DNA from 2 places in the Streptomyces sp. NPDC057694 genome. Region 1 is predicted to be linked to the other one. Evidence: riboswitches for the same ligand, from Rfam matches in the RefSeq annotation. Region 1 holds a riboswitch; the other holds the start of a gene.
The links. A riboswitch is a leader RNA that binds a small molecule or an ion and turns the genes downstream of it on or off. The one in region 1 is predicted to bind cyclic di-AMP.
Positions count from the first base shown of each region.

Region 2: another riboswitch for cyclic di-AMP. It lies ahead of ACFVDP_RS13690 (C40 family peptidase); the one in region 1 lies ahead of ACFVDP_RS25025 (M23 family metallopeptidase).

Region 1 covers NZ_JBHVIX010000012.1:129,536-134,422, forward strand. Annotated here, with positions in the region: gene ACFVDP_RS25020 (GntR family transcriptional regulator) at 189-875, opposite strand; gene ACFVDP_RS25025 (M23 family metallopeptidase) at 1,109-1,897, opposite strand; cyclic di-AMP (ydaO/yuaA leader) riboswitch at 1,910-2,069, opposite strand; gene ACFVDP_RS25030 (M16 family metallopeptidase) at 2,322-3,689, opposite strand; gene ACFVDP_RS25035 (M16 family metallopeptidase) at 3,707-4,887, opposite strand, start outside.
Region 2 covers NZ_JBHVIX010000004.1:335,586-340,472, reverse strand. Annotated here, with positions in the region: gene ACFVDP_RS13715 (8-amino-7-oxononanoate synthase) at 1-391, shown strand, start outside; gene ACFVDP_RS13710 (DUF397 domain-containing protein) at 375-599, opposite strand; gene ACFVDP_RS13705 (helix-turn-helix domain-containing protein) at 658-1,509, opposite strand; gene ACFVDP_RS13700 (ATP-binding protein) at 1,793-2,248, shown strand; gene ACFVDP_RS13695 (DUF6328 family protein) at 2,256-2,753, opposite strand; gene ACFVDP_RS13690 (C40 family peptidase) at 2,845-3,318, opposite strand; cyclic di-AMP (ydaO/yuaA leader) riboswitch at 3,322-3,523, opposite strand; gene ACFVDP_RS13685 (hypothetical protein) at 3,859-4,167, opposite strand; gene ACFVDP_RS13680 (ATP-dependent Clp protease proteolytic subunit) at 4,175-4,810, opposite strand.

The sequences.
Region 1 (4,887 bases):
GGAGCGCGCGGCTCCGTCGTTTTTTGTCTCGACGGCACTGTGCACCCTTTTACCGCTCGACGGAATTTCCGCACCCCGGAAAGCGCAGGGGAAATCAACGGCGCCGAATGCGGCACTAAAAAGGGCAGCGGAAAACAGGTCGCGACCCATTCCGCGAATTGTGTACTTCTTTGTATACGGTGCCCCTGTTAATGCTGGAGCCCCGCCGTGTTTACGGGATGTTGCGAAGTCCTCACACGCTCGCCCGCGCGCGGGACGCGCAGTCGGTGCGCCGCCGTCGCGCGCTCGGCGTGCTGGGCCGTCAGGACGCGGGCCCGCTCGGCGTCACCGCGGGCCACGGCGTCGACGATGGCACCGTGCTCGGACCAGGATTCGGCGGGCCGGCCCGGGGTCTCGACCGCGTACATCCATGCGATCTTGTGCCGCAGCTGGGTGAGCAGGGTGATCAGTCCGGGGCTGCCGGAGGCCTGCGCGAGCGTCTCGTGGAACCAGCTGCCCAGCGAGCGCAGGTCCTCGCTCTGCCCCCGCCTGGAGCGCTCCTGCCCCAGCCTGACCAGGCCGCGCAGCACTTTGAGGTGGGCTTCGGTGCGGCGCTGGGCCGCGCGGGCCGCACCCAGCGGTTCGAGCAGCATGCGGATCTCCAGGAGGTCGGCGGCCTCCTGCTCGGTGGGCTCGGCGACGCAGGCGCCCGCGTGCCGCCGCGTGACGACGAACCCTTCCGCCTCCAGGGTGCGCAGCGCCTCACGGACCGGGACGCGCGAGACACCGTAGCGCCGCGCGAGCAGCTCCTCGGTGAGCCTGCCGCCGCGCTCGTAGACACCCGCGACGATGTCGTCACGGATCGCCGTGCATACCGAGTGCGCGGGAATGCGCATGACCCGACCTCCGCCTTAATCCCCGCGAAACGCGGTCGATTGACGCCCGTACAAGCACGATTGACGTCCGGTCAGCGCGCTTGCCCAACGACTCTATTCCACCGCGCTTGAATTTCCGACGGCAGCCCGGAATCCAGGGATATTTTTTGGACACCGGCGGTCTGCTCAGGACAGGCAACGCGAAAGCCCCGGCTCGGCGAGCCGGGGCTTTCGGGCGATGCTGCGGGAGTGCGTCAGACGTTCACGCCGTGCGAGCGCAGGTACGCGACGGGGTCGATGTCCGAGCCGTAGTCGGGGCCGGTGCGGGCCTCGAAGTGGAGGTGCGGGCCCGTCGCGTTGCCGGTGGCGCCGGAGAGGGCTATCTGCTGGCCCGGGGTGACCGACTGGCCGACCGAGACTCCGATGGACGACAGGTGACCGTACTGGGTGTACGTACCGTCGTTCATCTTGATGACGATGTTGTTGCCGTAGGCGCCGCCCCAGCCGGCCTCGACGACGGTGCCGGAGCCCACGGCGTGGACCGCGGTGCCGCTGGCGGCGTGGAAGTCGATGCCCGTGTGGCTGCCGGAGGACCACAGGCCGCTGCTCGCCTTGTAGGCGGTGGAGACGTACGAGCCGGAGATGGGCGCCACGAAGGAGTTGAGGCGCTTGCGCTCGGCCTCACGGGCGGCGCGCTCCTTGGCCTCGCGCTCCTTCTTGGCCTTCTCCTCGGCCTTGCGCTTGGCCTCCTCGGCCCGCTTCTTGGCCTCGGCCTCCGCCTTCTCCTTGGCGGCGGCCGCGTCGGCGGCCTTCTTCTGGGCGGTGGCCTGGGCGTCGATCTGGTCGGCGAGGGAGTCGCCGATGGAGATGGCCTGCGTCAGGTTGTTCTGCTCTGGGGCCGCGGTGTCCGCGGCGAGCGCGGGGGCGGCGAGGCCTCCGACGACACCGGTCGTGGTGAGCGCGGCGACACTCGCGACCTGCGCGGTGGTACGCGTGATGCGGCTCGGACGACGGTGCTTCCCGGTGGCACGGGTGAACGCCATGAAGAGGCTGATCCTTTCCTTCCCTCTCGCCTACCGGGTTAGCTGACGGGTTCGGAGCAGGAAGGTCTCCTACGGGCCACTCCTTGCGGGAGGGGTCCGATTCACCCCAGGGACTGCGGTGGGTCCCCGGCTCCCCTGGCTCGCGCCATGGGGGACTCGGCGATGGCTGCCCGGTGACGCGGGCGCGGCACGGGTGCGGCGGACAGCCGGACCGACGCTAAGCGGGACATCTTTTAATCAACAAACGGATCCCGGCTTTTGTCGCGCATGCCACAGGGCAGACAGGCAACCTCCGCACCATTTCGGACATTTACGAAGCGTGGCGATCGCGTTTGCGTACGTGAGCGACATCACGGACACGACGGAGCCCCGGTGACCTCGCGGTCACCGGGGCTCCGAGGCGGTGCGGCTCGACGTGTCCCGATCAGCCGGAGACCACGGTCACTTCACCGATGCCGAGCGCCCTGACCGGCTCCTCGATCTGCGCGGCGTCGCCCACGAGGATCGTCACCAGGCGGTCCGCCGGGAAGGCGTTCACGACCGCCGCCGTGGCTTCCACGGTGCCCGTGTCGGCGAGCTGGCGGTACAGGCGGGCCTGGAAGTCGTCGGGCAGGTGCTGCTCGACCTGGTCGGCGAGGGTTCCCGCGACGTTCGCGGCGGTCTCGAACTTGAGGGGAGCCACCCCCACCAGGTTCTGCACGGCCGTGTCCCGTTCGGCGTCCGTCAGTCCCTCGGCGGCCAGCGTGCGCAGCACCTTCCACAGGTCGTCGAGCGCGGGACCGGTGTTCGGGGTGTCCACGGAACCGCTGATGGCGAGCATCGCGGCGCCCGTCCCGTCCGGCGCCGAGCGCAGCACCTGCGCGAAGGACCGCACCCCGTAGGTGTAGCCCTTCTCCTCGCGCAGGACGCGGTCCAGGCGCGAGGTGAGGGTGCCGCCCAGGCAGTACGTGCCGAGGATCTGCGCAGCCCACACCCGGTCGTGCTTGTCGGGTCCGATGCGGCCGATCAGCAATTGCGTCTGCACCGCGCCCGGACGGTCCACGATGACGACGCGGCCGGTGTCGTCGGCCGTGACGGGCGGGACGGGACGCGCCTCCGCGGTGTTCCCGGTCCAGGCGCCGAGCGTGTCGGCGAGCAGGCCGTCGAGGTCGACGCCCGTGAGGTCACCGACCACCACGGCGGTGGCGGTGGCCGGGCGTACGTGCTTCTCGTAGAAGGCGCGCACGGCCGCCGCGTCGATGGCGGCGACGGTCTCCTCGGTGCCCTGGCGCGGGCGCGACATGCGCGCGTCGGCCGGGAAGAGCTGCTTGGAGAGTTCCTTGGCGGCGCGGCGGGCCGGGCTGGCGCTCTCGTGCGGGATCTCGTCGAGCCGGTTGGCCACCAGGCGCTCGATCTCGCTGTCGGCGAAGGCGGGCGCCCTCAGGGCGTCGGCCAGCAGGGCGAGCCCCTTGGAGAGCCGGGAGACCGGCACTTCGACGGAGACCCGGACGCCCGGGTGGTCGGCGTGCGCGTCCATCGTGGCGCCGCAGCGCTCCAGTTCGGCCGCGAACTCCTCGGCGGAGTGCTTGTCGGTGCCCTCGTTGAAGGCCCGCGCCATGATCGTGGCGACCCCGTCGAGCCCCTTGGGCTCGGCCTCCAGGGGCGCCTCCAGGTTGACCTCCACGGCGACGACCTGCTGGCCGGGGCGGTGGCAGTGCAGAACGGTGAGGCCGTTGTCGAGCGCGCCGCGCTGCGGGGCGGGGAACGCCCACGGCCTGGCCTCGCCGGGCTGCGGCTGCGGGTGGAAGTCCATGCTCGCGAGCTGCTCGGTCACTGGCCCGCCTCCTCGTCGTTCGCTGCGGTCTCGTCGTCGGCCTCGGCGGGGGCGGTGGGCTCGTACACCAGGACCGCGCGGTTGTCGGGCCGCAGACGCGCCTGGGCGATCTCCCGGACCTCCTCGGCGGTCACGTCGAGGACGCGCCGCACTGCGGTGAGGGCGAGCTGCGGGTCGCCGAACAGGACCGCGTAGCGGCACAGTTCGTCGGCGCGGCCCGCCACGGTGCCGAGCCGGTCCAGCCACTCGCGCTCCAACTGGGCCTGCGCGCGCTCCATTTCCTCGGGGCTCGGGCCCTCCTCGGCGAACCGGGCGAGCTCCTCGTCGACGGCCGCCTCGATGACGGGCACCTCGACGTCACCGGACGTCTTCACGTCCAGCCAGCCGAGGGAGGGCGCGCCGGCGAGCCGCAGCAGACCGAAGCCGGCGGCGACGGCGGTGCGGTCCCGTCGTACGAGGCGGTTGTACAGCCGCGAGGACTCGCCGCCGCCGAGCACGGTCAGGGCGAGGTCGGCGGCGTCGCACGCGCGCGTGTTGTCCGCGGGGAGCCGGTAGGCGGCCATCAGGGCGCGGGCCGGCACCTCCTCCTCGACGACCTCGCGCAGCTGCTCGCCGATGACGTCCGGCAGGGCGCCGTCGCGCGGGGCCTGCTTGCCGTCATGGGTGGGGATGGAGCCGAAGTACTTCTCGACCCACGCGAGCGTCTGCTCGGGGTCGATGTCACCCACCACCGAGAGCACCGCGTTGTTGGGCGCGTAGTACGTGCGGAAGAAGCTCCGCGCGTCCTCCAGGGTGGCCGCGTCCAGGTCGGCCATGGAGCCGATGGGCGTGTGGTGGTACGGGTGGCCCTGCGGGTACATGAGGGCGGTCAGCTTCTCGAACGCGGTGCCGTACGGAACGTTGTCGTAGCGCTGCCTGCGCTCGTTCTTCACGACGTCGCGCTGGTTCTCCATCGACTCGTCGTCGAGGGCCGTCAGGAGCGAGCCCATGCGGTCGGCCTCCAGCCAGAGCGCCAGCTCCAGCTGGTGGGCGGGCATGGTCTCGAAGTAGTTCGTGCGCTCGAAGCTCGTCGTGCCGTTGAGCGAACCGCCCGCGCCCTGGACCAGCTCGAAGTGGCCGTTGCCCGGCACCTGCTTCGAGCCCTGGAACATCAGGTGCTCGAAAAGGTGAGCCAGGC
Region 2 (4,887 bases), on a different contig from region 1:
CATCTTCGACACCGGCCTCGCTCCGGCCGCCGTCGGCGCCGCGCTCGCGGCGCTGCGTCTGCTGCGCCGCGAACCCCGGCGGGCGACACGGGCCCGTGAGGTCGCGGCGACGCTGCATCAACTCCTCGCGGATGAGGGCCTGTCGGCCGTCCGCCCGGAAGCGGCGGTGGTCTCGGTGCGCGCACCCTCGCCCGACGATGCGGTGCGCTGGGCCGCGGCCTGCCGGGCGGCGGGACTGGCGGTGGGCTGTTTCCGTCCGCCGTCCGTGCCGGACGGCGTCTCACGACTGCGGCTGACCGCCCGCGCCGACCTCACCGACGAGCAGCTCGCCGAGGCGGTGCGGGTGATCGGCCGAACGGCTCCCCGGGGCGCGGTCAGCGCAGGGAGCTGACGAACTCTTCCCAGGCGGAGGGAGCGAAGAGCACGGCGGGTCCCGCCGTGTTCTTGGAATCGCGGACGGCCAGCAGGCCGGCCGCGGGCCCCGAAGGCAAGGGGGCCGCCTCGACGCAGTTGTTGGCGCCCGTGCTGCGGCTGCTGCGCCGCCACCGTGCGCCGCTCAGCGACATGCTGTCGGAAACGTACCGAGGCAGTGCATTCATGGTGCCTCCCTGACGCAGGCCGGAGCGTGACGGAGCGTCGGCGACCCCGCACACCCGGCTATCCGGCGATCTGTGCGATGAACTCCAGCGAGTCCTCGGGCGAAAGAGCGTGCCCCTGAAGAGCTTCGAAGGCGTCCGTGTACGCCTTGAGGTCTTCTTTCCGCTCGAGGTAGAGACTACTCGTCAAATGGTCGAGAACAACCACATCCAGATCAGTTGTGTTCGGAAATGAGAACACAACGAAAGGCCCGGTGATGCCGATGTGCCCACCTGCCGAGAAGGGAAGCACCTGAATCCGGACATGCGGCATCCGGGCCACCTCGGCCAAATGTGCCAATTGCCTTTGCAGAATGCCTTTTCCGCCCACCTCGCGTCGCAGTACCGCCTCGTCGAGGATGGCCGTCAACTGCAGGGGGGTCTGTGCGCGCAACACCTCCTGGCGTGCGAGACGCACCTCCACCAGTGCCTCGATATGTCGCTCGGCCATGCCGCCCAGTACGGATCGCGTCACCGCGTAGGCGTACTCCTTCGTCTGCAGCAGGCCCGGCATCACACTGGTCTCCAGCGTCCTGATCCGGCACGCCTGCGACTCCAGACTGATGAAGTCGCGGTACGTGGGCGGCAGCAGCCCGCGGTACGCGTGCCACCAGTGATGCCCGCCGGCATCCTCCGCCCCCGCCAACGCCACCACGAGTTGGCGTAGTTGTGGGTCCTTCGCGTCGAAGGCGTCGAGCAGACGGAGTACGTCCGATGCCTTCACGCCGCTTCGTCCTGTCTCGATCCGGCTCACCTTCGACTGGTGCCATCCGACGAGTCGCGCGGCCTCACCACTGGTGAGCCCGGCGCCCACGCGCAGTGCGCGCAATTCGGCACCCAGCTTGCGGCGACGTACCGCGGGACCGTACTTCATGCTGACTCCTCTGGTCCTCAGGCCGCCTGGCCGTTCTCCCTCCCGGCCCGTCGGGGACGGCTCCAGAGCAGACGGTAGAGGAACCGGCGTTCGCTCGCCCAAATACGGGCTACCGTCGCAGAGTTCACCGCTTCGAGCGACAGATATATGCATATCTTGGGGGATCGCCACCCTGGAAGCGCATCCAAGTGGCACGCTGGCGCGAAGCAGTAGCCGGGGCCGGTGAATGAAGGATCCGCGGCGGGCGGTCGAGCGGCCCCGACAGGAAAGGGACGACTTCGCCATGGCAGACCACCAGGAAGCATCAGTAACACTGCCGAGCGATCCCGCGTCGGTCTCGACGGCCCGGAGGTACGTGAGCAACGTGCTGACGGAGTGGGGCATGCCGGGTGACGGCGACACCGCCGACACGGTCCGGCTGATCGTCTCCGAACTCGCGACGAACGCGGTGCAGCACACCCGCGGTCTGTCCCCCACCTTCACCGTCGAGCTGGAACTGGAGCGGGACGAGCGGCTGCGGATCGGCGTCACCGACAGCCATCCCCGCTACCCCAAGCGGCTGCCCGCCGCGGTGCAGCAGGACAATGGGCGCGGCATGGTCATCATCCGCTGTCTCACGGCCGAGTGCGGCGGCAGACTCTCGGTCTGTCCGACGCCCGAGGGCGGCAAGACGGTGTGGATCGCACTGCCCTGGAAGAGCACCGCGGCCGGCGGAGACATCCGCCCGGCCAGCCGCTGAGCGCGGGTCAGCCGGACGCCTCGTCGTCCGGGGGCGCTGCCCGCCCGGCCAGGGACCGGCGCAGGAGCCCGGGAAGAACCCCCCACAGCCCCACGCACACCAGGAACGTTCCGGCGCCCGCGGCGATGCCGCCGCCCCGGCCGACCGTCACATCGACCACGAGCAGCACCGAACCCGTGAGCGCGAGGGCGAGCGCGGCCATGCCGCAGGCGGCGAGCCGCGACGAGACCCGTACGATCCGGGACTTCGCCCCCAGCTGGAACAGCACCCGGTGCAGCGCCGCGGGCGCCATCAGCAGCGCGGCCGCCACGACCGCGAGGAGCAGCGTCGTCACATAGACGGCGCGCTGCACCGTGTCGAGTGCGGGAAAGCGCTGGGTGAAAGCGAGCGTGAGGAGAAAGGCGAACAGGAACTGCACCCCGGTCTGCGTGACACGGAGTTCCTGCAGAAGCTCGCCGAAGTTCCGGTCGGCTCGCTCCAGGGGCGTCTCGTTCCGTTCGTCCATGCTCTCCAGGTAACCCCTTCCGGCCGGTCGAGGCATGGTGGCGGGCCTGGCGCCCGGCCCGCCACCATGAAAAGGGGGCGACGGTGCCGGGTCAGCGCACCCGGCCGTACCAGACGCTCTTGGTCCAGATCTTCTGCAGCTTCACCACGTCCCCGGTCTTCGGGGAGTGCCACATGCGTCCCTTACCGGCGTAGATGCCGACGTGGTAGACGCTCCGGCCGGAGTGGAAGAAGACCAGGTCACCACGCTTGCGGTGGGATGCGGAGACATGGCGGGTCTTGTTGTACTGCTGCGCGGCGGTGCGGGGCAGCTTCTTGCCCGCCCGCTTGAACGAGTAGAGCGTGAGGCCCGAGCAGTCGAACCGGCGCGGCCCGGTGGCGCCCCACTTGTACGGCGCTCCCTTCTTCGAGGCCGCGACCTGGAGTGCCTTGGTCGAGGCCACGGCCGCCGACGCCTCGGGCGCGGCACCGGGGACCATGAGCCCGGCGCTCGCGACGGCGAGGGTCAGGGCCGAGGCGGTGCCGGCCCGGGTCAGCAGCGAGGGGACACGATTGAGCGCGGACATGCGCAACCCTTCGTCAGCCGCCTGCGAAGGATGACCTGTCGGGTTCGGGCTGGCGAAGATGCCCGGCCGCGGGACGCGGCTTCACCCCAAGGACTGCTCGCAGCGGCTGCTGCGGCGGCCCGTCGTGCCTGGGTCCTCCACTCCTGCCGATCCACTCCTGTCGACCTGGCATCCGGGCGGCGGCAGGACTCGGCGTCCGCACGGACCGCCCCGCCGCGGTGGCGGGGGCTTGTCGTCGGAAGGGATCTTGACCCACCTCTGAGGCGAAAGCCGAGCTGAACCGGCGGTAAGTGAGGCTCCTCACGCTTGACCCGTTCAGGTGGACAGTGCGGCTTTCGGGAACCGGCGGCCAGCCGCGACCATGCCCGCACCAGGGGCGGAACCGAAAATTCCGGGATGCGCCTACCGCCGTCGCGCAACTCTTACGGTCTTCAGGGTCTACGCACATCTACGCCATCCGGCGGTACCCCATCTGGGCCGTTTCGCAGGGGACGCGGACGACTTGGCCGCCAAAGGACGTCGGACGACTTCAACTGTCCGTCAGGTGACGTTTTCTGGCGGCAAAGTGACTGCCCGTGTTCGCCTCTCCCCGTCCAGAACGCGCAGCGCCCGCTCCAGGGTCGCCGCGTGCACCCGGCTCTCGCCCCGCTGGTGCATCAGGGTCAGGGCGTCCCGGAGCGCCGTCGCCCGGCTGACCAGCGCCTGGGCCGCGCGCAGGCCCCGATACGTGTCGTCGCCGCGCGCGGGGTTGATGCGCGCCAGCAGATCGACCACGGCCAGATAGCTGTCCACCAGCTCGCACTCGGCGCGGGTCAGCGCGGGCAGCGGCGGCAGTTCCGGTGGATACACGGCCGCCTCACCTCGCGCCCGGTGCGCCGTGCGTGTTCTTGCGGTTCTGCAGGACGTGATCCACCAGGCCGTATTCCAGGGCCTGTTGGGCCGTGAGTACGGTGTCCCGCTCGATGTCCGCGCTGATCCGCTCCGTCGGCCGGCCCGAGTGGCGTGCGAGCAGCTCCTCCAACTGCGCCCGCGTGCGCATGATTTCCCGGGCCTGGATCTCCAGGTCCGTGGGCTGTCCCTGGGCCGGCTCCGGCAGCGCGGGCTGGTCGAGCACCACGCGCGAGCCGGGGAGCATCATCCGCTTGCCCGGCGCTCCCGCGGCCAGCAGCACCGCGGCGACGGACGCGGCCTGTCCCAGACAGGTCGTCTCCACCTCGCAACTGACGTACTGCATCGTGTCGTAGATCGCCGTCATCGCGCTGAACGAGCCGCCGGGGGAGTTGATGTACAGCGAGATGTCCCGCTCCGGCGCCGTGTACTCGAGGTGCATCAGCTGCGCCATCACATCGTTCGCCGAGGTGTCGTCGATCGGTGTCCCGAGGAAGACGATGCGCTCTTCCAGGAGCTTGGAGTAGGGGTCGAGCGTGCGCTGGCCCGACGCGGTGCGCTCGGTGAACTCGGGCAGGACATAACGGCCGGACGGGCGGGTCATGGTGCCTCCAATGGCGATCCGGGCGCGGTGGACGCCGCCCCTGTAAAAAATGTACAGGACGTACATCACGTACGATG